Regions from separate parts of the Paenibacillus sp. FSL H3-0286 genome, predicted to be linked through region 2. Evidence: predicted binding sites of a transcription regulator. Region 2 holds the regulator's gene; each other region holds the start of a gene.
What was found. Region 2 encodes LexA, which represses DNA repair genes until DNA is damaged. Its sites were predicted from a motif close to CGAACATATGTTCG; they were not measured.
Positions count from the first base shown of each region.

Region 1: the regulator LexA is predicted to act here: its motif matches at 2,437-2,450, upstream of recA (recombinase RecA).
Region 3: the regulator LexA is predicted to act here: its motif matches at 2,560-2,573, upstream of MHB37_RS24130 (ImmA/IrrE family metallo-endopeptidase).

Region 1 covers NZ_CP150285.1:4,290,044-4,299,907, reverse strand. The annotation lists gene MHB37_RS19275 (YajQ family cyclic di-GMP-binding protein) at 1-81, shown strand, start outside; gene pgsA (CDP-diacylglycerol--glycerol-3-phosphate 3-phosphatidyltransferase) at 237-824, shown strand; gene MHB37_RS19265 (competence/damage-inducible protein A) at 933-2,219, shown strand; gene recA (recombinase RecA) at 2,520-3,584, shown strand; gene MHB37_RS19255 (regulatory protein RecX) at 3,695-4,420, shown strand; gene rny (ribonuclease Y) at 4,737-6,281, shown strand; gene MHB37_RS19245 (TIGR00282 family metallophosphoesterase) at 6,493-7,287, shown strand; gene MHB37_RS19240 (stage V sporulation protein S) at 7,487-7,747, shown strand; gene MHB37_RS19235 (dipeptidase) at 7,869-8,834, shown strand; gene pduL (phosphate propanoyltransferase) at 8,973-9,545, shown strand.
Region 2 covers NZ_CP150285.1:4,019,568-4,029,431, forward strand. The annotation lists gene metH (methionine synthase) at 1-1,835, opposite strand, end outside; gene MHB37_RS18125 (FixH family protein) at 2,015-2,440, opposite strand; gene MHB37_RS18130 (HAD family hydrolase) at 2,703-3,488, opposite strand; gene MHB37_RS18135 (hypothetical protein) at 3,523-4,044, opposite strand; gene MHB37_RS18140 (DUF896 domain-containing protein) at 4,094-4,303, opposite strand; gene MHB37_RS18145 (LysM peptidoglycan-binding domain-containing protein) at 4,413-4,826, opposite strand; gene lexA (transcriptional repressor LexA) at 5,078-5,704, shown strand; gene MHB37_RS18155 (L,D-transpeptidase) at 5,883-6,221, shown strand; gene MHB37_RS18160 (hypothetical protein) at 6,372-6,752, shown strand; gene MHB37_RS18165 (hypothetical protein) at 6,975-7,553, shown strand; gene MHB37_RS18170 (MBL fold metallo-hydrolase) at 7,659-8,441, opposite strand; gene MHB37_RS18175 (cupin domain-containing protein) at 8,442-8,933, opposite strand; gene MHB37_RS18180 (DUF5316 domain-containing protein) at 8,966-9,169, opposite strand; gene MHB37_RS18185 (hypothetical protein) at 9,596-9,864, opposite strand, start outside.
Region 3 covers NZ_CP150285.1:5,376,518-5,386,381, forward strand. The annotation lists gene MHB37_RS24105 (glycosyl hydrolase) at 1-772, opposite strand, end outside; gene MHB37_RS24110 (cytidine deaminase) at 947-1,363, opposite strand; gene MHB37_RS24115 (DNA-entry nuclease) at 1,464-1,901, shown strand; gene MHB37_RS24120 (hypothetical protein) at 1,983-2,132, opposite strand; gene MHB37_RS24125 (YjfB family protein) at 2,282-2,458, shown strand; gene MHB37_RS24130 (ImmA/IrrE family metallo-endopeptidase) at 2,623-3,174, shown strand; gene MHB37_RS24135 (hypothetical protein) at 3,241-3,402, shown strand; gene MHB37_RS24140 (DUF3139 domain-containing protein) at 3,767-4,102, shown strand; partial or broken gene MHB37_RS24145 (phosphomethylpyrimidine synthase ThiC) at 4,218-4,337, shown strand; gene MHB37_RS24150 (RNA polymerase sigma factor) at 4,668-5,162, shown strand; gene MHB37_RS24155 (hypothetical protein) at 5,159-6,148, shown strand; gene MHB37_RS24160 (hypothetical protein) at 6,972-7,475, opposite strand; gene MHB37_RS24165 (hypothetical protein) at 7,882-8,247, shown strand; gene MHB37_RS24170 (sialidase family protein) at 8,281-9,498, shown strand.

The DNA of each region.
Region 1 (9,864 bases), 270 kb from region 2:
CGCGACGATTTGCAGCAGATTATTCAGATCTTGCGTAAAGCTGATTTGCCGCTGGATCTACAATTCATGAACATGAAATAGAATTTTGTGCCCCGCAGTGCTTATTAGCACTAACAACGCGGGGTGCTTTCTGTTTTTTTGACACCTATTTATTGCTATAATATACTTGCTTAAGTAGAAATGGATTAGCCTGATTTAGGCAATTTGTATGAACGATTTAGGGGAGGAAAACTTCAGTGAATTTGCCCAACCGCATCACGCTAGCTCGTATTTGCCTGATCCCGATTATGATGTTTTTTTTACTGGTGGATTTCAGTTTTTATCCAGAACCGATACATTGGGGCTCGTTTCAGCTATCTGTTAATCATTTGGTAGCAGCTGTAATCTTTTTGCTTGCGGCCAGCACGGATGGAATAGACGGCTACATTGCTAGGAAATATAATATGGTCACCAATCTCGGTAAACTCCTTGATCCACTTGCGGACAAACTGCTGGTATCTGCAGTTCTGATTTCACTTGTGGAGCTGGGCAGATGCGATTCATGGATTGCTATTGTAATCATCAGTCGTGAGTTTGCAGTCACCGGACTTCGCCAGATTGCATTGCTAGAGGGAAAAGTGGTTGCCGCCAGCAAATGGGGCAAGATAAAGACGGTTGTACAAATTGTTGCGATCTCACTGCTGTTGTTGAATAATTTCCCATTTCAATTTGTCAGTATTCCTGTAGACGATATTGCTATTTGGGCCGCAGCGCTGATCACTATTTATTCTGGAATTGATTATTTTGTGAAGAATAAGGATCTGCTACAGCTGCATAATGCGTAAGCATGTAAGCTGGATATACAAGGAAAGGTAATAGGTGAAGCACCTATTACCTTTTTTGAAATCCAAAAGCAGTGTACCTACATTATAACGAGGAGGCGAAAGCCAGGTATGAAAGCGGAGATTATTGCAGTAGGGACAGAGCTTTTGCTCGGTCAAATCGTGAATAGTAATGCCCAGTTTTTGTCTATCGAGCTAGCTGCCATCGGGATCGATGTATACTTTCAAACCGTTGTCGGTGATAACAGCAGCCGCCTACAGCAAGCCATCGAGATCGCTCAGAGTCGGGCTGACGTTATTATCTTTACGGGCGGAATTGGCCCCACTGAGGATGATCTGACTAAAGACGCACTGGCTGCATCGCTAGGTAGAACGCTCCATATTGATCGTTTGGCGATGGATCATGTACAACGTTTCTTTGATGATCGTAAGATCGTTATGACCGAAAATAACCGCAAACAGGCACTTATAATTGAAGGAACTACACCGTTGCCGAATGAAATCGGTCTTGCGGTTGGGATTGCTTTTGAGCATGAGAAGAAATATTATATTGTGCTTCCAGGTCCACCTCGTGAGATGAAACCGATGTTCGTTGATAAAGCAGTACCGTGGCTACAGCAGCACGCCTTGACGAACGAAACACCGCTTTATTCAAAAATGCTCAAATTTGCCGGCATCGGAGAATCACTGCTGGAGGACAAGCTCATCGAACTGATTCGCAGTCAGACTGATCCAACGATTGCTCCGTATGCCAAAGAGGGAGAGGTAACTGTTCGTATTTCGACAAAGGCCCCTTCTGAGCATGAAGCTACAAAAAAGCTGGAGATACTGGAACAACAAATCAAGGAGATTTTGCCGGAACATTTGTATGCGAACATTGATGTGCCGCTGGAGCAATTGATTGTGGATTGGATGGCGGATGCCGGCCTGACCTTAAGTGCGGCAGAGAGCTGCACCGGAGGTTTGCTGATGGAGAGCATAACAAATATTCCAGGCAGTGCATCGATGTTTGCCGGCGGAATCGTCTGCTATTCGAATGACCTAAAGAAAAAGCTACTGAATGTGCCAAGTGCTTATTTGGAGGGACCCAATGCTCCTGGAGCCGTAAGTCGAGAAGTTGCCGAGGTGTTGGCTGACCAAGTGAGAATGATTGCAGACAGCGATTTCGGCTTATCTGTTACGGGTGTGGCTGGACCGGGTTATTCTGAGCGCAAGCCTGTTGGACTTGTATTTATCGGCTTGGCTGAACGGGGACGTAAGACAGAGGTCTATGAGCTTAATCTTAAAGGTACACGGGAAAATATCCGGTTGCGTACTGTAAAGGCTCTGCTGTATCGTCTGTGGCGGAGACTTGAGGAACGCAAGGTGGAGACACCTCTTGAGGGTTCAGACTTGTAATGGGAGATTAGCCCAGTTATAATAAACACATACGGAAGAACCGTGGCACTGAGATTTCTTTGCTGCGGTTTTTTGTATATTTGCAGAGATTTTGATCACGATGACTACTCATGATCATAAGTCGTTGATGTCCGGTGAAGTGGGGAATTTAATTAACTTCTATCTCCGGAGGGAGGCTTACAATAAAAGGGATAAATAACGCCCAAGACAAAAAAAACGAATGTATGTTCGAAAAAAAGCTTGGCAAGACCTTAAAAACACGTTATTATATTACTATAAACAGTGAAGGAAGTGGTCTGATTGTCAGATCGTCGTGCAGCGCTTGATATGGCGCTTCGTCAAATAGAAAAACAATTTGGTAAAGGTTCGGTAATGAAACTGGGAGAATCCACGCATATGCAAGTGGAAGTTGTACCTAGCGGATCTTTGGCACTTGATATTGCGTTAGGTATAGGCGGACTTCCAAAGGGACGTATTATTGAAGTATATGGACCGGAATCTTCAGGTAAAACAACAGTTGCTCTTCATGCTATTGCAGAAGTGCAAAGACAAGGCGGACAAGCTGCATTTATCGATGCCGAGCATGCGCTTGATCCGAAATATGCACGTAACTTGGGCGTAAATATCGATGAGTTGCTGCTTTCTCAGCCAGACACGGGTGAACAAGCGCTGGAAATCGCCGAAGCACTCGTTCGTAGTGGAGCCGTTGATATTATTGTCGTTGACTCCGTTGCTGCTTTGGTACCTAAGGCTGAAATTGAAGGCGATATGGGTGATTCCCACGTCGGATTGCAGGCTCGCTTGATGTCTCAAGCACTTCGTAAGCTTTCTGGTGCCATTAGCAAATCCAATACGATCGCTATCTTTATCAACCAGCTTCGTGAGAAGATCGGTGTTATGTTCGGTAACCCTGAGACAACTCCGGGTGGTCGTGCATTGAAATTCTACTCTTCTGTACGTTTAGATGTACGTCGCGTAGAGAGCATCAAGATGGGGAACGATGTGGTTGGTAACCGTACTAAGATCAAGATTGTGAAGAATAAAGTAGCCCCTCCTTTTAAACAGGCTGATGTTGATATTATGTACGGTGAAGGGATTTCCAAAGAGGGAAGTCTTGTAGATATCGGTACTGAAATGGATATCGTGAATAAGAGTGGTGCATGGTATTCCTACGAAGGCGAGCGTCTCGGTCAAGGACGTGAGAATGCTAAACAGTTTTTGAAGGAACATCAGGATATTGCCCTTATTATTGAGAATAAGATCCGTGAAGCAAGTAATTTATCCACTATTGTTGCTGCGCCGAAGAATGAAGATATTATTGCAGAGCAAGAAGAAGAAGAGAAATTGCTTCTCGAAATCGAATAGTATATTAAGCAATAGGACGCCCTGTGATTGATTGTTGCAGGGTGTCTTTTCTTAACAAGTAACGAAAGTAAGACGATAACCGATCTATTGCTACGAGGTGACAAACAACTATGGTAATACAACTGGATTTTGAAGCAGAAGAACAAGATGAGCAGGTGTTATCTGATTTTCCTGAAGGAGAACTCTTAGAGATCACTAAAGTAGAACGTCAAAAGAAATCTGACCACCGTTATATCATACATTTCGGAGCATATAACATGACTGTGCACGAGGACGTCATGATTAAATATCGAATGATTACTGGTAATTCTTTTATGAAGGCTGATTTGGTGGAAATTGTTGTAGCTGATGAGCGTCAACGAGCTTATGTAGAAGGCCTCCGTTATCTAGAACGTAAACCACGCACCGCTATGGAAATGACTCGCCGTTTACGCCAGAAGGAAATAGGAGAGACTATTATTGCGGAAGTGGTGCAGCGGCTGCAGGAGGAAAGACTTCTTGATGACCCTTTATATGCTAAGCAATGGGCAGAGCAACGAATAGCGAACCAGCGGAAAGGGAAGATGTGGATTCGACAAGAGCTACGTGAGAAAGGGATAGACAAAACCCTTATATCGGAAGCTTTGGAGAATATTACTCCTGAACAAGAGCTGGAGAGCGCACTCGAAACTGGGCGCAAGAAATGGAATCTCATCCGTGGAGAAGCTTCAGATAAGCGAAGAAAGACTGGAGCCTTCCTTATGCGCCGTGGATTTTCGGGCGATATGGTTCGCCAAGTGATCAATACTTTACTTGCGGAAGACAATTATGAAGGTGAAGATGAGGATTTTTACTAGAATCACTGATTCTCTTGACATTAATGCGTATATCGACTCTCTTGACAATGTCTTTTTATAAATAATAAAATATAACATGAATCGGCATAAAATTAGAATCCTTTTTCCTTCCCAAAAAGGAGACTGTTTTAAACGGTTCACGTACAACTCATATGAAATGTAATCGCCGGATAAGGCGGGCAGTGTGCATGTGCAGCATGTGCAGTATGGCAATCGGTTGTTTACCGGTTTTTTGTATGGTGATGAACGGATAGTTAAACAACTGCACAATTCCCAGGGATATACCTTGGAGAGGAACCAACGAGGAGGTGAACAGATGCTGGAATCATGGATCTGGGTCATTATCGTTCTCGTTGTAGCTGCAATATTCTTTGGGTTCGGTTATTTTATTCGTAAATCCCTTGCAGAAGCTAAAATCCAAAGCGCAGAAAGAGAAGCCGTTGTCATCGTTGAGAATGCGAAGAAGGACGCTGAGGCGCTGAAGAAAGAAACAGTATTGGAAGCTAAGGACGAAGTCCATAGAATCCGTACTGAAGCTGAGAAAGAAACTCGTGAACGTCGGAATGAAATCCAACGGCAAGAGAGACGTTTGCTGCAAAAGGAAGAATCTCTGGATAAAAAAATGGAATCGCTTGAAAGAAAAGAAGAACAAGTAGCTAACAAAGAGAAACGAATTGATGAAACCCAACAGCAAATTGATGTTATTTACAAAAACCAAGTCACTGAATTGGAACGTATCTCCAATTTAAGCATCGAAGATGCAAGAAGTATCATTCTTAGCAATGTTGAGCAAGAAGTTCGCCATGAAACGGCACAAATGATCAAAGAAATTGAACAGCAGGCGAAAGAAGAAGCGGATAAGAAATCCCGTGAAATCATCACACTCGCTATCCAACGCTGTGCAGCTGATCACGTAGCGGAAACAACGGTTTCAGTTGTTACGTTGCCGAATGAAGAGATGAAAGGTCGGATTATCGGTCGTGAAGGCCGTAATATTCGTGCTTTGGAAACTCTTACAGGTATCGACCTCATTATTGATGATACGCCGGAAGCAGTTATTTTGTCAGGATTTGATCCAATCCGCCGTGAAGTGGCCCGTACGGCACTTGAGAAATTGGTGGCTGATGGACGTATTCACCCCGCTCGTATTGAAGAGATGGTGGAGAAATCCCGCAAAGAAGTGGACGAACGGATTCGGGAATATGGTGAACAAGCTACTTTCGAAGTGGGCGTTCACGGTTTGCATCCAGATTTGATCAAGATTCTGGGGCGTCTGAAATTCCGTACAAGCTATGGTCAAAATGTATTGAAGCACTCCATGGAGGTTGCTTATTTAACAGGACTGATGGCCGGTGAGCTTGGGGAAGACATCGTGCTTGCAAAACGTGCAGGATTACTCCATGATATCGGCAAAGCGCTGGATCATGAAGTGGAAGGTTCGCATGTTGAGATCGGCGTTGAACTAGCGAAGAAATATAAAGAACATCCGGTTGTTATCAACAGTATCGCATCTCATCATGGAGACTGCGAAGCTACCTCGGTTATTGCTATGTTGGTTGGTGCCGCTGACGCATTGTCGGCTGCTAGACCTGGTGCTCGCCGTGAAACACTGGAAACGTATATTAAACGTCTAGAGAAACTGGAAGAAATCTCAGAGTCATTCGAAGGCGTTGAGAAATCATTTGCTATTCAAGCGGGCCGTGAGGTGCGCGTGATGGTACAGCCAGAGAAGATTGACGATGCAGAGGCATTCCGTCTTGCTCGCGATATTACGAAGATGATTGAAAGTGAACTGGATTATCCAGGACATATCAAGGTTACCGTTATTCGTGAGACACGGGCTGTTGAATACGCTAAATAGGCAATAAGTAGATAACATACGCTTCGGAAATAACGATATTTATGATCGTTTCCTTGTACATGTTTCTGCTAGGAATATAAGGTTAAAGGATAAGATATAACTTATACTTTCTTATATTTGATGAAAATTGGCCCCTAAGCGGGGCCTTTTTTCTTTTAAATATGAAGACTTATCCGTTAGATGCAGAGGTTAAGATTAGGAGGAGAAAAACATTAAAGTACTATTCATTGGAGATATCGTAGGTAGTGTAGGTAGGAAGGCACTTCGGGAGATGTTGCCCTCATTAAAAAGCAAATATCAACCACATATAATCATAGTTAACGGTGAGAATTCTGCTGCCGGTAGAGGTATTACTAAAGCGATCGCAAATGAATTTTTTAACTGGGGCGTTCACGGAATCACCATGGGTAATCACACATGGGACAACAAGGACATCTTCGAGTTTATCGACGATGAGGCCCGGATTATCCGTCCTGCTAATTTTCCTCCAGGAACACCGGGAAGAGGATATACAGTTGTTAAAGGTAACGGCAAAGAGCTAGCTATAGTTAACCTGCAAGGCCGTACATTTTTGCCTGCGATTGATTGTCCTTTCCGTGTGGGTGAAGAAATTGTGGAAGAGCTACGTAGAGATCATAAATGCATTCTCGTTGATTTCCATGCAGAGGTTACCTCTGAGAAAATCGCCATGGGCTATTTCATGGATGGTCGCGCATCAATTGTAGTAGGGACCCATACTCACGTTCAGACGAATGATGATGTGATTTTGCCGGGTGGAACGGCTTACTTGACCGATGCGGGCATGGTTGGTTCAAGCGAAGGGATTCTGGGTATGGAAAGAGATGCAGTACTTTATAAGTTCACTACACAGCTTCCAGCACGATTTGTTGTTGATGAAGGCAAATGGCAGCTTCACGGTTTATTTGCAGAGTTAGACGAGAATACTGGCGCGGCTACCCGTCTGGAGAAAATACGGCTACGTGAAGATGAATGGGTAATGAGCTAGTAGTAGGATAAGATAAGTGATTTTCCGGGTAATTTCGCCGAATAAGGGTAAAGTGTGATATTTATTATATCGAAAAAGAGTATCTATTGTACCATTTTCTCCAGAGTAGTCCGCAAAAAGAAGGAATTATTTCTTCTCTCGCGAATAACATCTAAAGTAGTGGAAGAACACCATTATTTTCCCAGGGGAGGTACTTACTATGGATGTATTAAAAGTATCAGCTAAATCCAATCCAAATTCCGTCGCCGGCGCTTTAGCAGGTGTTCTTCGTGAACGTGGATCGGCCGAATTACAAGCTATTGGAGCTGGAGCACTGAATCAAGCAGTCAAAGCAGTTGCCATTGCCCGGGGATTTGTTGCACCAAGCGGAGTAGATTTGATCTGCATTCCGGCATTTACAGACATTGTGATTGATGGAGAGGATCGAACCGCGATTAAATTGATTGTAGAACCCAGATAATAGAAGCATAGAACGGATGAACCTGTTTACTTATGTAAACAGGTTTTTTGCTTTTCGTATATAGTCTGGCGTTTTTAAGCATAGAATCTGGAATAGGGCTGCATGAAAGCGAGGGCTTGGGATGAGAACCGATAAGCTACAGGTTGCGGATTTTCATTGTGATGTGCTGAGTAAAATGCAAGCATCACCAGATATGGATTTTAAGAATGATCCTCGGCTGGATGTTACCGGAGAGCGGCTGGTAGCGGGCGGTGTGGAATTGCAGATTTTTGCAATATACCTTTCGGCAAGTAGAGGAAGACCTAGCTTTGAGAATGTTTTAGGACAAATTGATTTGTTCCGGCAAAAAATAATAGGCGCAGAGAGCCTTCAGTGGCTGCGTTGGAAGGAGGAGGTAGGAAAACGAACAGCTGGAGCATCCCCATGGGGAATGCTCTCTCTGGAGGGTGTAGACGGTCTAGAAGGGAACTTGTTTTATGCACAGCTCTGCTTTGAGCTTGGCGTGCGGTTTTTGGGAATCACTTGGAATTATGCCAATTGGGCAGCGGACGGTGTTCTGGAGCAGCGCAACGGCGGATTTACGGAAAAAGGGCGAATGCTGATCGAATGGTGCAACGACAGTGGAATGCTGCTTGATGTGTCGCATTTGTCTCAGGCAGGTTTTTGGGAGCTAGCCGACTTAAGCACACGTCCGTTTATAGCTTCCCATTCGAACGCAGCAGCAATCTGTGGGCATGTTAGAAATTTAAATGATGAACAGATTAAAGCTTTGATTGCAATGGACGGAAGAATGGGCCTGACCTTTTATCCGTGGTTTGTATGTGATGATGGAAAAGCTCGTATGGATGATTTATTAAAGCATATTGATCATGTATGTAGTCTAGGTGGCGAGAAACATATGATGTTTGGTTCGGATTTTGACGGCATTGACACTTGGGTAGAGAACATGGAGCATCCGGGAAAATACCCTGAGCTCGCGGAGCACCTGCTTCGTTACTATCCAGAAGCTTCCGTAAAAGGTTGGTTATATGAGAATGCGGTCTCCTACCTGCGCACAAACTTACCTTCTCAGGTGTCTAAATCATGACAATCCTGCTCTAAAAGTATGAATTGTCGAAAAAAAGGCCCTCGTTATGATGTGGGGCTTTTTATTTTTGGTTAAGAAGATGTATAATGGTTAATGGCTTGTACAGATACTAGAGAAAATACAAGGAGTGACTTTACTATGAGTAAGACTGTACCCGTAGGTGTGTCGGCTAGACATATTCACCTTACGCAAGAGCATGTGGAGGCTTTGTTTGGCCCAGGATATCAACTAACGGAGTTCAAACCCCTCTCTCAACCAGGACAGTTTGCAGCAAATGAGCAAGTAGCAGTTATCGGCAGCAAAGGTAAATTTGACAAAGTAAGAATTTTGGGACCTGCTCGTCCGGCTTCCCAATTAGAAATTTCCCGTACTGACTCCTTCGCACTTGGCGTGAAAGCTCCAGTTCGCGAATCTGGAAATATTGATGGAACACCTGGCATTACGCTTAAAGGACCTGCTGGCGAAGTAGAATTGGAACAAGGCGTTATCATCGCCGCTCGTCACATTCATTTCCATACTTCTGAAGCTGAAGCTTGGGGCATTGCTGATAAGCAATTGCTTAAAGTTCGCCTCGGAGGCGAACGTGGTCTCGTATTGGAGAACGTAATTGCACGCGTATCAGACAGCTTTAAACTGGATATGCATATTGACACTGACGAAGCTAACGCTGCAGGTGCCAACAACGGCGATACTGCTGAAATCGTAGAATAGTCATCATAGTTATAGCAAAGATAAGAAGCGGGGGAGAAATCCTCCGCTTTTTTTGCGTGTCTGATCTGCGTGCTGTAAAGATTGCGTGTCTGATCTGCGTGCTGTAGGGATTGCGTGTCTGATCGGCGTGCTGTAAGGATTGTGTGTCTGATCTGTGTGCTATAAGGAATGTGTGTCTGATCGGCGTGCTGTAAGGATTGCGTGGTTTAACCGGCGGCTTGTACTTATCGGACTGTATTGCAGCTATTTCAGCATTTTGATCTATTTTGCCAAGGTTTCGGACTGCATAGCTCTTATTGCCTTATATTTGTACTGAATT
Region 2 (9,864 bases):
TAGGAAGCTAAACGTTCTTCAAGTGACAGGTTGGAAATCTTCTCTTTTTTCTCTACTTTTTTACCACGGAAAGCAGCTACAAAAGCAGAAAGCGTCTCATCATTCGTATTATAAATCAGTTCCTCAGCAAGATGACGTTCTTCAGCAGGAATGGAAGCATACCGCTCCACTTTTTCTGTATTTACGATCGCATAATCTAATCCAGCTTTTGTACATTCATAAAGGAATACGGAGTTCAACACTTCACGACCCGCTTCCGGCAATCCAAAGGAGACGTTGCTAATGCCCAAGATCGTATGAACGCCTGGAAGTGCTTCCTTGATCAAACGAATGCCGTCAATCGTTTCTTTTGCTGAACCGATATATTGTTCATCTCCGGTTCCTACAGGGAACACCAACGTGTCAAAAATAAGATCTTCTCCTGCTAAACCGTACTTATTCACTAGCAAGTCATAGGAGCGTTTAGCCACTTCCAGTTTATCTGTCGCCTTAATGGCTTGTCCCGTCTCATCGATGGTACCCACAACAATAGCTGCACCATATTTATGAATGATCGGCGTCACCAGCTCGAATTTTTCTTCACCATCTTCAAGGTTAATGGAGTTAATTATCGCCTTACCTTGACAGTACTGCAAAGCCAAATCGATAACCTTAGGATCGGTAGTATCGATCATCAGGGGTACTTTAACCTTTTTCACAACCAGTTCTAAGAAAAGCTTAATATCTTCAATCTCATCACGGTCAGGGTCTTGTACACACACGTCAATAACCTGTGCCCCACTCTTCACCTGAGCACGGGCAATTTCTGAGGCTTCCTCATATTTACCTTCGACGATAAGACGTTTAAATTTACGAGAGCCAAGTACATTCGTACGTTCACCAACCATGTATGGACGGTTGTCGTTCTCAATATAGATAGGCTCGATGCCTGAAAGTGCAGGCGGATGATTACCTGTCAGCGGGCGTGGAGGATATTCAGAAAGTGCTTCCTTCATCGCACGGATATGCTCTGGTGTCGTTCCACAGCACCCCCCCGCAATGTTCAGCCAGCCTTTTTCGGCAAAGGCTGCAATCTTGCGAGCTAAAGAATCTGGAGATTCATGATAATGTCCGTTCTCATCCGGCAATCCTGCGTTTGGATAACAGCTCACGGCTGCGGAGGAGATCTCCGAAAGCGAACGAATGTGATCCCGCATGAACTCAGGACCAGTCGCACAGTTGAGGCCCATAGAGATAGGCTTCAGATGTTCTAATGAGATATAAAATGCTTCAATATTCTGACCCGCCAATGTAGTACCCATTGGTTCAATTGTTCCTGAAATCATAACCGGCAATGTGATGCCAGTCTTTTCAAAAGCATTACGAATACCAATACTTCCAGCTTTAACGTTAAGTGTATCTTGAGAGGTCTCCAGCAGCAAAACATCTACTTTACCGTCGATCAATGCCACTGCTTGTTCCTCATAGCTATCAACTAACTCTTGGAAAGTAACGCCTCCAGTTACTGAGAGCGTTTTTGTTGTTGGACCCATAGCCCCCACGACGTATCGCGGACGGTCAGGTGTGTCATATTTGTCTACTGCTCTGCGAGCCAACTCTGCTGCCGCTAGATTGATCTCACGTGCCCGCTGAGGAATATCATATTCAGCTAGCACAACAGAGGTTGCACCAAATGTGTTAGTCTCAATGAGATCAGCCCCTGCTTCGAGGTACTGCTCATGAATCGTCTGAATGACTTCTGGACGTGTTAATACCAGCATTTCATTACAGCCGTCCAGCTCATCGCCTCCAAAATCTTCTCCAGTAAGAGGCACCTGTTGGATCATCGTGCCCATTGCGCCATCAAGGATCAAAATCCTTTGTTGTAAGCTTTCCTCAAGTGTATATTTAGCCAACTAATAGTCCCCCCAGTAAAACATTAGAGTAAGTTTAGCAGAATAAAGGAATTTCGAAAAGCCTTCCTTTCCACTCTGCTTTATCTGTTATTGCTCAGTAAGCGTTGCGAACCTTTGAATCATGGTTTCACAGACAGCTCTTTGCTAGGCATAGAGTGCTGTGTCCGGGCTGTCACATGTGAAGTGACATTATATTGTCCTTCCTTTTCAAGGGTCCCTTCTGCTTGATAGACTCCTTTACCAATTAGCTTTCCCTTAAGCTCTATTTTCTGTCCCTCATCATTTTTATTCACAATTTCGAACAGAACCTCTTTTGCATCATCTACTGCCTCGTTATCTTGGGTCACCACAGCTTCAAAGGTTACCTTTTGATTTACAACAACTTCTTCAGGACTCCATTGTAGTTCGACTTTGATAGGTTCCATAGACATGTTCATATTCATGTTATGTATTTCTGAATGCTTGGTTCCATTTGAAGAACATCCACCTAGTACTAGAAGTGTTGCACCTAATAATACAGCGACTAATTTCTTCGATCTCATCATTTGGAGCCCTCCCAATCATTATCGAATAATAAAAATCTACCAATTCATGTTATACATCTCCATCTATTATACACATTATTATTGGTTTTTCAGTATTTTGCGTCAATTCCGCATTAGTCTTGTGACTTAAATCATTTACTTAAAAATCTAATGAATTCCTTATGTTAGTATGTATGTACAGAAAAGCAGCGAGTTTCTTAGGATCTCAGAAACTCGCTGCTTTTATAAAGTCTTTATGTTGGAGCTAATAGCTCTGTATATCTTACAAGGATTGAACTAGTGGAAGAAGTTCCTCAAGGTGATTGATTTCATGATCCGGATGAATATCAAGACTAGGTGCTCTACCTTTTCTATTAATCCAGACCGTGGTCAACCCTGCTGCCAGCCCCCCACGGATATCCGTTGTCAGCTTATCGCCGACCATAACCGCTTGCTCAGGCGTTACATCAAGAAGCTCTAAAGCATGCAGGAAAATTTCCTTATCCGGTTTGCCTTTACCAAAGCTTCCGGAAATCACAATATGATCAAAGAAAGGAATTAACTCGGGCACACCATCTAGTTTCTCTTGTTGCAGTGCAGGACAGCCGTTCGTAAGTAGCAGAAGCTTCACTTGACCCCGTAACTGCTCCAGTACATGCATTGTTTCTTCATAGATGTATGGACGTTTTCTGCGCTCTGCTGCGAATTTAGTTGCCAAGGTCTCAGCTAGTGCTTCGTCTTCCACCCCTAACGCTGCAAGTCCGCGACGCCAAGACTCTTTACGATATACCGGTGCAAGCTGCTCCAATTGACGGAATTCTGGCTGTTCACCTGCCGTAAAGTTAGCCCAGAGTGCTTCATATGGATTAATTCCGATCATCTTTGTAAATGGGAACGTCTCATAAGATTCATACAAGCTACTTGCTTCCTTACGAACTGCAACTTCTAGTTCTTGTGGATCGATCGTATCCCCGGCGGCTTCACAAGCAAAACGAAATGCTTCTTCGACGCTCCGATCATCCCACAGCAATGTATCATCAAGGTCAAATAGTACAGCAGAAATTGGCATTACAGGTCTCCCTCTCCCTTTAACTGGTCTAGTTCTATTCGTGAACTACTTCAATGTTGTGAGCTTTAGCAAATGCTTCTAATCGTGTACTCATCGCATTAGTATCATAGCGATTCATAAGTTTTGTGAAAATCCATTTCGTACGTTTCCCTTTGTGCTTAATGACTACAGCTCCACGCGAAAGGGTGATTTTCTCAATATCTGCAGCTGGAAGTCCGCGTTCGCGATTGAATTTAATAGTGGACAGTCTTGCTTTTTCCACCTTCAAGTACGGACGACGGAAGAACAATAGCGCTGCCAGCAAATAGTACAGTACTACTCCCAGCCAATTAGCCAGCATGCCATTACCTTTGGCCTGATCAATAGAACCAACTACCCAAAACATAGTGCCAAGTATCACTAACACTAACGGAAATGCAATGTTGCGACCTTTAAAGACTTCGGCATTCTGGGTAGGAGATTTAGAGGCATAAATCGTATCCTTGCCTTGTTTCTTTCTTTGCTTGTTGATTTGCTGTGTGTTGCGTTGAACCATTCTTTCCCAAGAACGGGCCATGTGCGTTCCCCCTAGTCATCCTGAAATATCTATGAAAAGGAACAGCGAGCTAATGTTTAAGCCCCTTGTTACCTTGTTCATGCTCATCGTTATCTACTACTTCAATAGTATTTAATTGTGCTCGGAAGTTATTGCGGATATTCCCCAGGTAAATTTCACGAAGCTTGGCGCGTTCCGCCACTTCCTCTTGATTAAGGCCTACGCTCTTCTGTTTGCGTGCCAATTCGTTAATTCGCGCGACCAACTCATCAATATTCAATACTTTCCCTCCCCCTATAAATTAATTCTAACTCTGCCATGAGAAAAAGAGCTTGTCAAGGTCTACTCCCTGCAAGCTCTACTGGTCATTCTATTATGTTCTCAGAAAATTAATAAATAGGTAAAGTAAGTATGTCTCCAGCGTTAATTTGACTACTCTTAATCCCACTTGAACGTTTAATTCCTTCTATATAAACAACTGTCTTCATATCAGCTGGTTTATTCTTAAGAGCAATACTCCATAGTGTATCTCCACGTTCAACCACAATCCGCTTCTCTTCCTTCATTATAGTCGTCGATCCTGCAAACACATTTCCCACTACTGTTAGGCCAGATAATACTAGCACGAAAATCAATATTAACTTAATAAAGAAATCTTGACGGAACAACGAAATCATCCCTCCAAGCAAACGTTCCGTTATCTCTTTCACCTTAGCGGAATTACGGGCAACGTCATTATGTCCTATAGATTCAACCACAGGGGCCTTGTCGTAGATGCTGCGGTATGTACTGTATTTTAGCATAATCATCATCCTCCAAACACTTGTTCTTACTTTCGAATTTATAATAACACGAACATGTGTTTTGTTCAATACTATTTCAGAACAATTGTTCTCTTTTTTTCGAGAGACTCAAGCGGTTCATTTTATTATCATTTGTCTACCATTTTTTAACTCTAGCAGATTAATATTTATAATAGTTAGAACTTATGTTTGTGCGAACGGTAGTTCTATGTTATAATTTTCCCAAACATTACTATATGGGGTTGATTCCAATGTCAAAGATTTCAAGTCGCCAGCTGGCGATCCTGGAATTTATACGAAGCGAAGTCCGCAGCAAGGGTTATCCACCTTCCGTCCGGGAAATTGGAGAAGCTGTTGGCCTTGCTTCCAGCTCCACAGTTCACGGTCATTTGGACCGGCTTGAGAAGAAGGGACTTATTCGTCGAGATCCAACGAAGCCACGTGCAATAGAATTACTAGGCCAAGAGGATTCAGAGAATGTTCACCAATTCGCGCAGACCATCTCACGGATTCCTGTTGTAGGTAAAGTTACCGCCGGGGTACCTATCACTGCTACAGAGAATATCGAAGACTACTTCCCACTTCCTACTCACTATGTAGGTGACAACAAAGTATTTATGCTGTCTGTCATGGGTGATAGTATGGTGGACGCAGGCATTATGAATGGTGACTATGTGATTGTTCGCCAACAACAAACAGCGGACAACGGAGATATCGTTGTAGCCATGACCGAAGAAGATGAAGCAACCGTTAAGACCTTTTACAAGGAACGTGATCATATACGGCTTCAGCCGGAGAATCCAGCTTATGAGCCGCTTCGCCTTAATCGCGTAACTATTCTCGGAAGAGTCATCGGATTGTTTCGAGATATCCACTAAGTATGCACTTCTAACATAAAAGGCTGTTCCGCATATGCGGAACAGCCTTTTTTCTACGTTTTTTTGCTTTTCCAACCACTTACGAACATTTGTTCCCAATGGCTAAAATGGCCATTTTCTATGAATAACCCTTTAGGCGTTCTGCTCATATCCTAATTAGAAAGGAGTGTTGCGTATAATGCCCAACTACCGAATTATTGTAGATCTGACCCAACGAATGTTATATCTTCTGGACAATGATATTGTGATTAGAGGTTTCCCTGTCGGCATCGGTAAGATGTTAACCCAATCCCCAGTGGGTGAATTCACTATTATTAACAAACAACCCGACCCAGGGGGTCCCTTCGGTGTTTTTTGGATGGGACTGTCTAAACCACACTACGGAATTCATGGAAACAATGACCCTTCCTCCATTGGGAAAGAGGTGTCCCACGGCTGCATCCGGATGTACAACGAGGATGTGTTAGCACTCGCTGCTATTGTCCCTATAGGCACACGAGTAACGATAAGAAATTAAATTCGAATGGAGGCTCGGCAACCCCCAAATCACATTAAAAAATGGGGGGCATTACATAAGTAAGTATTTTTTCATTAGCATACTAGGAGTTTGGTGATTATATGTCGAATATTGTTAACAGGATTGCAAATTGAAAAGGATGTGTTTAGTTTGAATAATTCAAAAATTAGAACCCTCGTCGATTTTAAAGTCGATGCACTGGGTAAGCTGTCCGGTTTACTTTTAAATGATGAACAAGCTAGTGGAAAAAAAGTGAATTTGCTCACCTCTTTTGGCAGCATTCAGGGAATCGTCTCTCCAACCGTCTCCAACAAAGAGGATGTATTTGATTTAAAATCTTTGATGGATGATGTAATTGTAGACGAATACATATCTTATTTGGGAGCAGAACACCCTGATAAAAATTTCAGCTATAACTTTGTTGTCCTCAATGACGTTACTGTAAGACCTTATGCTAGTTATGGGACTCCGATCGAATACAAACAGCTGATTGTTTATACCGATCATATCACTGCCTTCAATTTTCTATAGGTTTACATAATCACCTTAAAAAGCACTCTTGCAGCAACCCCCAATTTTGCATCATTTGCAGAATCGGAAGGTTTCTCTGGGTGCTTTTTTTGGGTTAATCGTGAAGCCGATCCTATAATTCCACGAATTTCCCTTTTAAAAGATACTAGTGGAGATCATTCAGGCATATCTTTCAATAAGCAACAATTTGAGTCTAATGAGATAACTAGGAGGTGTGATTATATGCTGATTATCCTGATGTACTTATTTGCTATTTTAGGAGTTGTTTTAATTCTAAGTGCCGCCATTATAAAATTGAAAACGCTATCTGCTTCATCTGAAATTTCTAAGCTAGTTAATGCGACCTCATCTTTTAACATCAGCTTCACCAAAACATTCATTCCCCCCAATCAATCTCACTTGATCGCACTTAACGAGCCTAATAAAAAATTAGCAATTGGCACCAAAAATCCGAAGAGTAACAAAAAAGCAGTAGCAAAGCTATACTCATTTGATAATGTAATGGGATCCGAGATTGTGGTTAACGCACTTACCCTTTCAAAAGTATCCAAAAGACATCAAAACAGCAAAACTACTGCAACAAGTGCAGATATTAATGTCCTTAAGGACACCGATGAAGAAGCTAATGTGATAGAAGAGCTTACGCTTAAAATATATATGAACAGCAAAGAAACGCCTGTGTATTGTATCTCCTTCTTGCCGGGTTTATTGCCTATTCAACAATCCGACAACCAGTACAAGGAAGCTTACTCCCAAGTACAACAATTGCATGCACTGTTCAGGTCAATCGTATCTGAATAATTAAGTTGTTTTTTGCGCAATAAGATGTGTGAATTATTTTTCGCAAAAGCCTTTGATGTAGACACCATATCGCCATACCCCCATTTGTTTTCGACATAGAAAAATCTAAAATTGCACACTAAACCCATCAAACTGGTGAATGCCCGTACCATGTTCCACTACCTTTTGCTCACGTAACTCACGAACTGCCTTTTCGACCTCTTGTAAAATAGATGGATCTAAACCCAGTGTATTATGAGAACCGAATACTTGGGTAACTCCTGGAATTTCCGTAATCTTTTCTAAGGATGCCACTAAATCAACCGGACTAGTCGAAGGGTAAAAGGCATAGATTGGCGTAACGTCATACAATAAATCACCTGTAAACAGATATCCGTTGGCATGATCAAAAAGGCTGATATGACCTGGCGAATGACCTGGTGTGTGGTAAATTTCTATTTTGCGCCCGCCTATGTCGAGCACATCCCCTTCTTGTAAAAGAGCTGTTGGTTTCCCTTGAAAAGGTATGTAGGTGTTAGGATCAAAGGTTTCAGGAACAGGAAGGCTGATGTCCCGGCTCATATCTTTACGAATCTGGGCAAGGGACAAGCCTTTTATTCCGTTAATCAGCCAATCCGCATCCTCTTTATGTACATAGATTGTCTCGAATTGCCCATGACTGCCAATATGATCTGCATGCACATGCGTAGTTATGACAGCGATAGGTAAATCCGTTAACTGATCCGTTATTCTTTTTATATTATCAATACCTAATCCCGTATCAATTAACGCGGCTTGTTTTTGCCCCAAGAGTAAAAAACAATGCACCTTTTCCCAATGTCCATATTCACTGATTGCATAGGTGGTCGGATCAATTTCCGTTACTGTAAACCAACGATCTTTAATCAATTACGCTCCCCCATTCCATTTTTCCCTTACATGCTCTTCTCCCTTACAATAATCCGCCTGTTCATCCGCTTGATAGATTTCTTGATAGGGCAAAATGTTGATTTTGCCTGAGTCTGGATATTCGCAAATATCTATTCCCTGATTCGTTCGGAGATCCAGATACCTGCATGGTGCATCGGAATGATTATAAAGCTGGTGCGCCCCTTCCGGTCCCATTTCAAAAAATATTACATCCCCTTCAGTAACCTCCGTAAAACCCTCGGGTGTTCTTAACATCGCTTTTCCCGCTAAAATCACAAATATTTCTTCAGCATTTCTATGAAAATGATAAGGAAAAGAATATTTATCAGGATCTAAAGATCTGATATCAAAAACTAAATGCTTGGAGCCCACCATTTCAGCTAACCTTTCACTCGTATGCCAAGCAAACTCTGGGATCGGGGACTGTTTTTGTGTAAAAGAGACCGTATTTTCATTAAAAATCTTCACCATCTGCAACACTCCTCCTTATGTTGTGCGTTCATTTACAACAAATAAAGAATCCCAGCTACAGCTAATGAAATAAGACCACCTAAAGCGGACCAATTCGCTACTTTGTTTTTAGCTTTACGGTCTTGCTTAGATTCCGAATAAAAGTTACCTCTTTGTTGTGTACCTGTCGTGAAGGCTCCAACACATATACCTGAAATTATAAAGAAGCCCAATCCTATGTAAATAAAAATTTGCATGAACTTACTCCTTCCCAGGAAAGAATTAGTAATCTATATATAAGATATTTTAACATTAAATCCCTCTACTACGTGCCATGACTTTCGGACCCAGATGACGCTATTTGCTAATTTTGAGCCTTTGAAGCATGGTTTCGGACTCCAGTGACGTTATTCCTAAGGATGAGGCTCATATTGAGTGTTTTTAATGCTAATAGCGACTATGGAGTCCTTTAGTATCCCAAATGTGGGGTAAAGCTTCGTATAAGGTCTGCTGGATCCTATAGCAGGCTCATACGCGAAATTTGCAACCTCAGCAAACGAAAATTGGCGTTCGAATGAAGTAAGGTACCAAAAAGAAGAAGAAGTGTGCCAACAACCATTTTTTTGATTATGGTTATGGCACACCCCTTCTACTCCGCACAACTCCTTCGGCTCTGATCACACTTAATTCCTTTCAAGTTCAAGTGTTGCCAGTGAAACCATCACCCAAGGTGCAAACTTATTCGACGAATCCCCCTTAGGATTGTGTATCCGAAAAAGAAAAGCTTCCCCCGCCTGATTCTTCCAGACCATATAATCTTCTATCCCTTTATCACCGGTTGCCTGCAGATATAGTTCAGCAAAACCTAGAGGATGTTCAATTAGTTCCCCGCTATGGTCGTTGGCTTTGCCAATTGCAGAAAGCTCGGTTTGTCCCTGCTGCTTCAAAGCTG
Region 3 (9,864 bases), 1.4 Mb from region 2:
TGTCGAGCGCCAGCACATCTACCTTATCACTGCCCGGATAGTATTCTGCCGGCTCATCACACCACTGATTTTTTGCATTTGGACTCCAAACCCACAATAAATTATGCAGCTTATGATAATTGGTAAAACGATCGAACATAAGGCTCCACAATGCAGCGTAATTGCTCTTTTGCCCCCACCAAAACCATCCACCATTCATTTCATGATACGGCCGCCAAAGTACAGGAACCCCTGCGTCATTAAGCTTTTTCAGCGACAAGGCTATCTTATCCAGATCAGCTAACAGAGCATTATACTGGGTGGTACCTGGGGTTATATATTTATCAAAATCAGCATTGCTTAGGCTCGTATTTACATTCCCCCAAGTTGGCGCTGTCCCCGGTAATGCAGCGTGATAACACATCGTTACGATCCCGCCGGCCCTAGACCAGCGTATCGCACTGCTGACGACCCAATTCCGTTGATTGTCAATTAGAGCCTGTGACTGATTATTGATTGCGCCCAGCTCGTAGCCATGAAGCGCAGCATATTGCCCACTCGTATTTTTAAGCTTCTCCATGAGCTCGTCTGCACTTTCCAAATAATCATGTTGGCCGCTTATCACACCCTTTCCCTGCAAGTAATAGAGGGTATTCAGCAATAGCTGAGCCGAGGACGACAGCCCCGAATCCGCCGGAGCCATTTGTAATCTGCGAAAAGCCATCTGCCACTGCACATCGCCCACGAACCTTGATGCTGAATCAACCATCTGACGAATAATCCGCTGCTCCATCTATTCTCACCATCCTTTTAAATCTTTTTAAGTTATAGTATGGGGACAATAATGACATGAACTCAGCGAATGGACATGAAGTTGTAAAATAAGTTGGGACGATATAAGGAACTGCTGAATAAATTCACGGCTCAACAAAAAAAGGAGCTCCGCGGCTCCTCATTACTTTTTTTCTTATCTCGTGTACCTTAAAGGCAATAGTTCAGTGATTTCATATTTAGCTAATCGGTCATCCTCCGATACAATTATCTTGCAGTCTATTCCATAATCCGCAATTAACTCTCGGCACATGCCGCAGGGAGAGACTACTTTAATCTCTTTTTCCTCGCTGTCTGGGTCAGAATGCCTTACCGCAACAATCGTATCAAATTCCTTATAACCTTCGGATATCGCTTTGCCAATCACCATCGCCTCTGCACAGACTGTAATCCTCCCCATGCTGGCTTCCACATGTACCGCTGTAAAAATCTCTCCTGTTTTAGTACGAAGCGCTGCACCCACATGGTGCCGTCCCCATTCATAACGCCTGGTAATTATATCTTCGGCAGCCGCAATAAGCGTCTGATCCTCAATGGTAATTATGTACTCCATATCCAGTTCCGTCCTCCTTTATTTTACCTAATTATATTAAATCGCACTGAATTATGATATAAGATATACTATTTTAAGTGCCAAAAAAGGAGGAGCAGAATTGAAAGTAAGAAAATGGATCTCCAGTCTCATCATTGTTGCATTACTTGCTTTGGCTAGTTACTGGTTTGAACAAAACGGAGAGCCTACAGACCCCTCGTCTCCATCCGATTCGAGTGTTGTTCAGCTAACCTTCCCATCAGACCGCTATCCTGAGACCGCCAAACATATTCAGGATGCCATTGCGAAAGGTGAATCCGCCACATGTACGATTAACCGAGAGCAGGCTGAAGAGAACCGTAAAGAGTCCTTAAAAGGGATTCCCACTAAAAAGGGGTATGACCGGGATGAATGGCCAATGGCTATGTGTAAGGAAGGCGGCGTTGGTGCCGACATTGAATACATAACGCCAAGCGATAACCGCGGGGCTGGAAGCTGGGTTGGCAATCAGCTGGAGGATTATGCAGACGGAACCCGGGTAGAATTTATGTTTAAATAACGGTCTGTCTGACCAGCCCCAGGCAACAGAATAGCCCCACCTGGCATTCGCCAGATGGGGCTACACTGCACATCAGCTAACTTAGAATAAGCAAGCTTTAGTGATGATAACCAGCAAGATGAAAAGTACCAGAATTGCTCCTGTTGAAGTCCAAGGACTACACACCGGACCTACTGATGCTGGACTTACTACCGGACCTACGTTACAACCACAACCATGTTCCATTCCCATTTTCAATTCCTCCTAATGATTAATGACTACAGCACAAGATATGTAAAAAGGAGATAAGCCGTTTGGGCGAATTGGCAAACAAATGCCAATCACCTAATGAATTGAAGGTGGACAGTCGATAAACAGGATATACACAAAGGAGGTGCAATATGGATATAGCTGCATTATCAATGGCAATGAGCCAAGCATCCTTAGCTCAAAATGTTGGGATACAGGTCATGAATATTGCCAAGAATCAGGCTGAAACCCAGAGCCAAACCATGGTGGAAATGCTGGGCAAAAGCGTTGCTCCGAATTTGGGAAAAACACTTGATATTAGTGTGTAATTGCTTTATGCTAAGGATACATGAGAACGAATGTTCCTGTGTATCCTTAGCATTTTTTTTACTCTACATAGCCCTTCGGGCTTTTCTTTTGCGCATTTATGCGAACATACGATCCCATTAGTGATTTATTAGTGATTTTAAACGAGGTGAATAAGTTGGAGAACATGAAATCATATTATCAAATGACTGTGCTTGAGAAATGGACGGAGGATTTATACAAGCGATTAAATCTTCATCAGCCTTCACAAATTTCAATATCGTATATTGCAGAGCGGCTTAATATCTGGGTTCATTATTTGGATGTGAGAAGCAAGAGCATTGAAGCGTCTGCAGGGATGTACAGCCTGTTTATCGACAACCGCCTTCCAGCCAATCTTCAACGGCTAGAGTTTCTTCATGAACTGTGTCACCTCCTTCGCCATGGCAGTGATAATCAGACCTTGATGCCAGAGCATTTCACGCGGGCACAGGAGGATGAATCCGAGCGTTTTATCTTGTATGCGGCGATGCCTTACTCCATGATCTCCCGCATGACATTGCCTGAGCAACGAGAGGATGCCATCTCCTATCTCGCAGCAGAATTTCAAGTTCCTGCCGAGCTAGCCTTACAGCGGATTGATCAGATCCAAAGACGTGTGTTCCAAGGGCAATTATTGGCCGTGATGGGAAGAAACGAAGAACGACTGACACATATTCGCAACGGATCACGGAGATAATAAGCTTGGTTGCAATAGTGCTCTGCATATTCATTTATGGTGGAATTTCTCGTGAGGGGGAACGACATGGAAGCCATTAAAGTAATTGAATTATTACTGACTCATCCGGATTATAATGTAGATGCAGTACACCCCGAAATCCCGGATTTCGTGGGCATTGAGACGATTGAGGTGGATCACGAAACGGGGACCTTCTCCATTTTATTACAAGAACCCAAAGAGGACTAAAAGAGAATCATTATTCTTCATAAGTTAAAAGGCAGCAAATATAGTATGTCCCGGCAATTCTTCTTTCGCTTACGCCTGGATTACTATCAGTATTTGCTGCCTTTTTGTATAATCTGTTATGCAAATACAAACTGTATCACACCAATAAGAATTAGAATAACGAATACACCTACAAAACCCCATATTAAAAACTAAAAGATTTTCACCCCCGGCAGCCTCGGACTTGCCTGGTCCTCCAGCATCTTAATTTGCTGCTCCAGCTCCAGTATTTTCTCTTCCTCCTGCGTCATATATCTATGAATGACATACCAGTCTCAGTATATTATCTTATACTATATACAAATTATTTATATGGAGGGAATTAATGAAGAAAAAAACAAAACTAATCTTCATCGTTCTAATCCTTTTAATCTATGGAATAACATCCTTAGCCTTCCACTACTTCCAAAATCATATGAACAGAGAAGTCATTCATTATCTAGTAGAGACGAGAAATTATAAGAAAGAAGATTTTGATAAAGTATACACCCAGATTGCCAAAGCTCCCCTCGTAAGTACCACGGTGATTTTTGCAGACGAACCCTACGCAAGATACTTTTATCGAAAAGAAAATGGAAGGATCTTTCAATACAGCAGGGCTCCTGTTAAAGGTAATAATCCGAGCTATACATATAAACATATCGAGGAAAATCTCCCGTGAAGGAGTTGCCCTATTAAAAAGACGCGTTTGTTCAGCAGTCAGCATCATGGCTGCTTGGGCAAACGCGTTTTTTTGATCTTCCCTGCTCTAAATAGGTAAACATCGTTTGCGTAGACAGGTGATGGTAGAGGGTCCAGGACATGCGCCGATGCACTTGATTAAAGAGGATATGGATAAGCAACTTGAAACTTGTAACGAAGCCCCTTTTTATACATTAGGTCCACTGACTACAGATAACATTGGCGTGGTTCTTAGCAGCTATCGGACACAGTTGATCTTATGCGCGGTATAACCCTCCATTTCAAAGTGTAGCGGACCCCATAGCCTTTATTGGCATGAAAAACACCATATAAGACCTCCTTTTTAAGGAATAGCGTCACTGGAGTCCGCGAACCTGCTCAAAAGCCTATAAATATGCAAATAACGACTTCTGAGTCCGTAAGCCTGTGGAGATAATTTATGAATAGGCATTCTTTACGCTCAAACACAAAGGAATTTTCTCAGGAACAAAATGTGACCTAATGCCGTCCTAAATGGTGTTATAGGTAAAGGGGGGCACAGTATCATGCAGCGATCCATGACCCGGCCGGGAAATCATGTGATGAAGAGTTACGAAATCTACGCAGATATGCTTTTCCGGATCGCTTTGGTCCATCTAGGCAGCCGGCAAGATGCCGAAGAAGCCACTCAGGATACCTTCATCAAGCTAATAGAAAAAGCGCCGGAGTTCAAAGATGCCGAACATCAGAAGGCATGGCTGATCCGGGTAATCACCAACCATTGTAAAACACTACTGGGCAGAGGCTGGCGCAAGCGTGAGGTTAAGCTGGAGAGCGCTGAGCCAATTGCGGCAGACAGCCCCGAGGATTGGGCTCTGCTGCAGTTAGTTATGGCGATGCCCATGAAGTATAAAACCGTAATCCATCTTTATTATTACGAGGACTATCCCATCCAGGAGATCAGCAAGATTCTGCAGATTAGTCAGTCTGCCGTGAAGATGAGACTTCAGCGGGGACGGCAACTGTTAAAACTGGAGCTGGAAGGAGCGGAACCACAGTGAAGGAAGATCAGTTTCGAACAACATATAAGAAAGCGGTGGATTCGATGAAACCAGGTGAAGAGATGAAAAAAGAATTGTTCAATAAAATAGAGCAGCGGCAGGAGCGGAAGCGTCCGCGCAAAACCGTTTATATCGCAGCAAGTGTCGTGCTCGCCGCAGGAATCGGTCTGGCTGGGCCTAGTATATGGCAGCAGTTGAACAGTCAGAGCTCCCCAGTGCAGGTTGCCCAGGTAACTCCGGGAGCAAGCAATGCTGGCAATTCAGGCACAGCTACATCCGGCAGCATTGTCATTCCCAAGCTGAAACTGCCAGATAAGGAGTCTGGCGTGAAGGCAGATATGATCGCCTTGGTCGTGTATAAAAATAATATTTATACACAGTCAGCGACTCGCATTGACGCTGCCGATGCTGCTGCTCTGCGCGGTGATAAGTTGGGACGCACTACAGGCGGCATCAACGAATGGAGCGGTAACGACGAATATATTGAGTTAGCCTCGAACATCGGCGAAACGGATCTCTATTCCGTGAAGGGCTATGACTCCAGCTTTCTGATTATGTCCTATTCGGTAATCAACGGCGAGGTATTCGCCGAACTGTATGAGCACACGAACGGCATCACCATAAACAGCGGCGCCGACCTGTTCGGCAAGCTGAATCTTGAAGGCCGAGTTACTTCAGCTCAATGGGAAAGCTTCAACAGTTGGAACAACGGCCTCCAGCAGCAGGCGCCACTCGCCAATGGCGAGGCGCTTGATAGCTTCCTGACAGCCCTCCAAGCGGCTAAACCGCTGGCAGCAGAGCCGCTGATCGAGCAAGGCATCTACGACAGCGAAGACCGCAAGATCATCTATTTACAGCTGGAAGACAACGCCCGAGTAGAGCTGACGCTGTTCGGTCAAGGACTTGTACGCTACGGTCAAGCACCGGTATTCTTCGAGGTCGAATCCGGGGCATTCCAGCAGCTGTGGAACAGCATGAAACTTTAGGAATGCTGGTGGAAACCCAGGGATAGCGGTTGGGACTGCGATCGGGACTGCGATCGGGACTGCAATCAGAACTGCGATCGGGACTGCGATCGGGACTGCGATCGGGACTGCGATCGGGACTCGATCGGGACTGCAATCAGAACTGCGATCGGGACTGCGATCGGGACTGCGATCGGAACTGCGACTGGGGCTGCGATCGGAAGCAATTGAGAACCTCGTTTCGGTCGCCCTGCTCTCCATTGGACAATTTAGATGACTGCTAACAAAAACGGCGCTGCTTCAAAACCATTTCATGGTTTGGAGCAGTGCCGTTTTATGCTTTACTGAATGGTTTATGAACTCGCATACTAGATATGCTGGTTGTAGAGGTGAGACTACTGATTGTTCCTTTAAAAGCTGCTTCTCATTGTAATTTCTGCAACTAAATCTATGAAGAGCACGGCACTAACGAGCTAACGAATTAACGAATTAACGAACTAACCTCCTCCACCTCGAGCTATCGGACCCAGATGTCGCTATTTGCTGATTTTCAGCCTTAAGAGCATGGTTTCGGACTCCATGGACGCTAATGCCTAGAAAGAGGCTCACATGCGGTACTTTTTATGCCCATAGCGACTATGGAGTCCGTTAGAATTGCAAATGTGGAAAAAAACCGCTTTAAGGGTCAGCTGTGTCCGACAGGAGAAGCATCGTTCACGTAATTGTTATCGAATCAAATTTCAAAAGAACACAGGGTCTCTCTCCACTTCCGATTGCTACAAAAAAGGAACGCCCACCATGGACGCTCCTTGAATTTCTTATTAGTCTACTACACTCTAGCTAGTTACGCATTTACACTTTCTGTTTTACGATCCTGTCTTGCGTGTAATGTTTTCATCGCAAATCTTGCGATCGGCTGCGCAACCAACAGTTCAATCCAAAATGCTATTCCAAAGTTTCTCGGCCAGATGTGAAGGAAGTTTTTAAGTGGATCCAGGCTTATTTGTTTCGTCCCAACCCATGTGCCGATAATTGATAGTAAAATAGATAACACTGTGACATTCAATAAAGTATTCAACAGAATCCTTGCATTAAATCCATCGGTTTGTCCCATGAATTTCGGCATCACTTTTCCAACAATCGGTCCTGCAACTAATCTTACGGATAAAACTACGATCATCCACATAAACGGAATAACCTTTAGTGTATCTATATACACTTCCTTACTGAAGCCGCGTTCCAACCCCACAATAATAGGGGCAATAGTGTTAACTGAAATGATTGAAATAATGAGTAAAAATAGTATACCTTCTTTTCCGTTTCTGGGCAGTCTTGTGTCTCCATGCATGTTTGTCATCTCCGTGAATAATATTTCAGATGGCAGACGTATCATGAGACATATATTTTTGGCCCAATAAAAAAGACCAATATCTCTACACACTGATATTATAATTATAACATTTATTTAAAATGAATGTCAGACCTTCTATTTAAAATTCTTAAAATTCTCGCTGATAACGAATAGTTACCTGCATGCGCCTTACAAGAGCAGCAGTGGCAGAGAAGTCGTAAAAATCGTCAATTGCTGTTCAACTTATAATCAAGTTATCTTCAGATTTCTGAAAATTTATTTGTATTTCCCCACCTAATTAGACCTCTCAGTATTCATTTCCGCGATTTTTCTGATTCCCTTGTCCAAACACAATGAATCTCAATTCATATATATATAGCAAACTAATAAAGAGGTGAAGCTCATGGCAACAACAACAGGCATCATTACGAACACAGGGACTACCCCAGCATCCAACGTGCTCATTAATATCGATAATGACAACCTTAGTTTTTCATCTAACGTAGTCTATCACGTTTACGTATGGAATACCTTGGTTAGTAAAGGTTTAGTCTACTCCAACTCATTAAACGTTAATGCTAACACCAGCCAGTTTCTCGGTTTTAATATCGCAGGCAATTCAGCTTATGAAGTCCAATTTCTCGTAACTGGAAACGCACCGGCAGACACGATTATCACGGTATTCGGAACGGATTCGTCAGGAAACGTCATTCCCCATCAAAGAGTGCTGCAATCCGAACTTACTTTCATAGCTCAGCTGAACCCATAAGTACCGAAAACTCTCTGACGAAAGGAGCTTAGCATGGCTAATATTCAAATTTCGCCGAGCGCAAGCGTTCAGTTTGAGCCCACCATCGCGGTAAATTGGCTTAATCCTTCAGTTATGGTTGCCGTAGCTGTAGATCTTCGATTAGGCCCTCCTAATATAGGTTTATACAAATCTATTGACGCAGGTGCCACTTGGACAACAACGTTATTGCCGTTACCGACAGGATTTGCAGGCATCGAAGCACCACATATTGATTATATTTTCCCGACCACTTTCGTAGTATTAGCCCACGCCTTCGATTCAGACGGTCTCAGCGGGTCGATCGTTTCCTATACATCTGCCGACAATGCCTCTTCATTCGGACCTCCAGTCATCGTGAATCAAGGGTTTGGGCAGTTTGTAAATGATGATCAGGTGGTCGTTGTCACCGACAAAGCTGGATCAAGTCCCTTTTTTGGAAATGTATATACTGGTTATACGCATGATTACAACACACAATTCATACCGGGAAATACGATATTCTTCAATCGTTCCCTAGATAACGGTAGTACCTATTCCAGTCCCTCCCTGCTGTCTTCGGTCGAAGAATTCGAAGAATTCCCCGGTATAGCAATTACATTAAATGGGATTGTTATCGTGGGATGGATCAATCAGCCTCCCGGTAATACTGATCTTAAAATTCGCACATCCTCAGACGGTGGGGTCATTTTTACTCCTGAAACCATGGTCGCCAGCGTTGTAGTCCCACCAGATCCATTGCCGGGATATACATTTAGATGTCTGACATACCCTTCCCTCGCAGCAGATATTTCTAATGCACCGACGACGCGAGGGAATGTCTATGCTGTATGGCAAGATTTTCGAGAAGGTTATTCCGATATTTTTCTTGCCACTTCCACCAATTTTGGTGTGGATTGGGGGGCACCAATATCCATTACAGGTAGTCCGGTGGGCTCCCAAAACTTTTTCCCAGCCATCACCGTATCCCCTGCGGATGGTGCAATATTCGTTACCTATTACACTAATCGAGTCAACCCCCTCAACCTTGATGTTTATCTAGCAACCTCTAGAGATGGCGGTATGACGTATACAAACACCCGGATAACAACAACTTCCTTTGACGTCACCGGCATCCCCCTAATTGGGGACTACATCGGTAATGCCATCGTCCCCCAAACAGGCCGTCTAGTGAGCGTATGGACAGACACGCGGACCGGTACTGAGAACATCTGGTTTGGGGATAATCAATAAGCTATTAATCAACTTCTGATGATAAATTAAAAGGCTGTTAAGTTAGTATTCCATCTTCAATAAAGGATGCCGAGCGAATATGCGGCATCCTCTATTGCTTCTTATCAAAATTCAGCATTAACCTGTTCAAAGAAATCATCAATTTCAGCGTATTGGACATGCTTTTAATTCAATCAAAATCTACGGCGTATGGTGCTTGCTACTTAATAGTCTATATGTCATGACTGTCCCCTTTCCTCTACAAGAGTAGGGCAATTCCACAGAATACATACTTTTTACCGTTTTCCAGATGATCTGTGATAAAACCAGAGGATCTAATAACGCCGTGACCAAAATGTGATCATTTTCTATTTTGTCGCTTTTCCA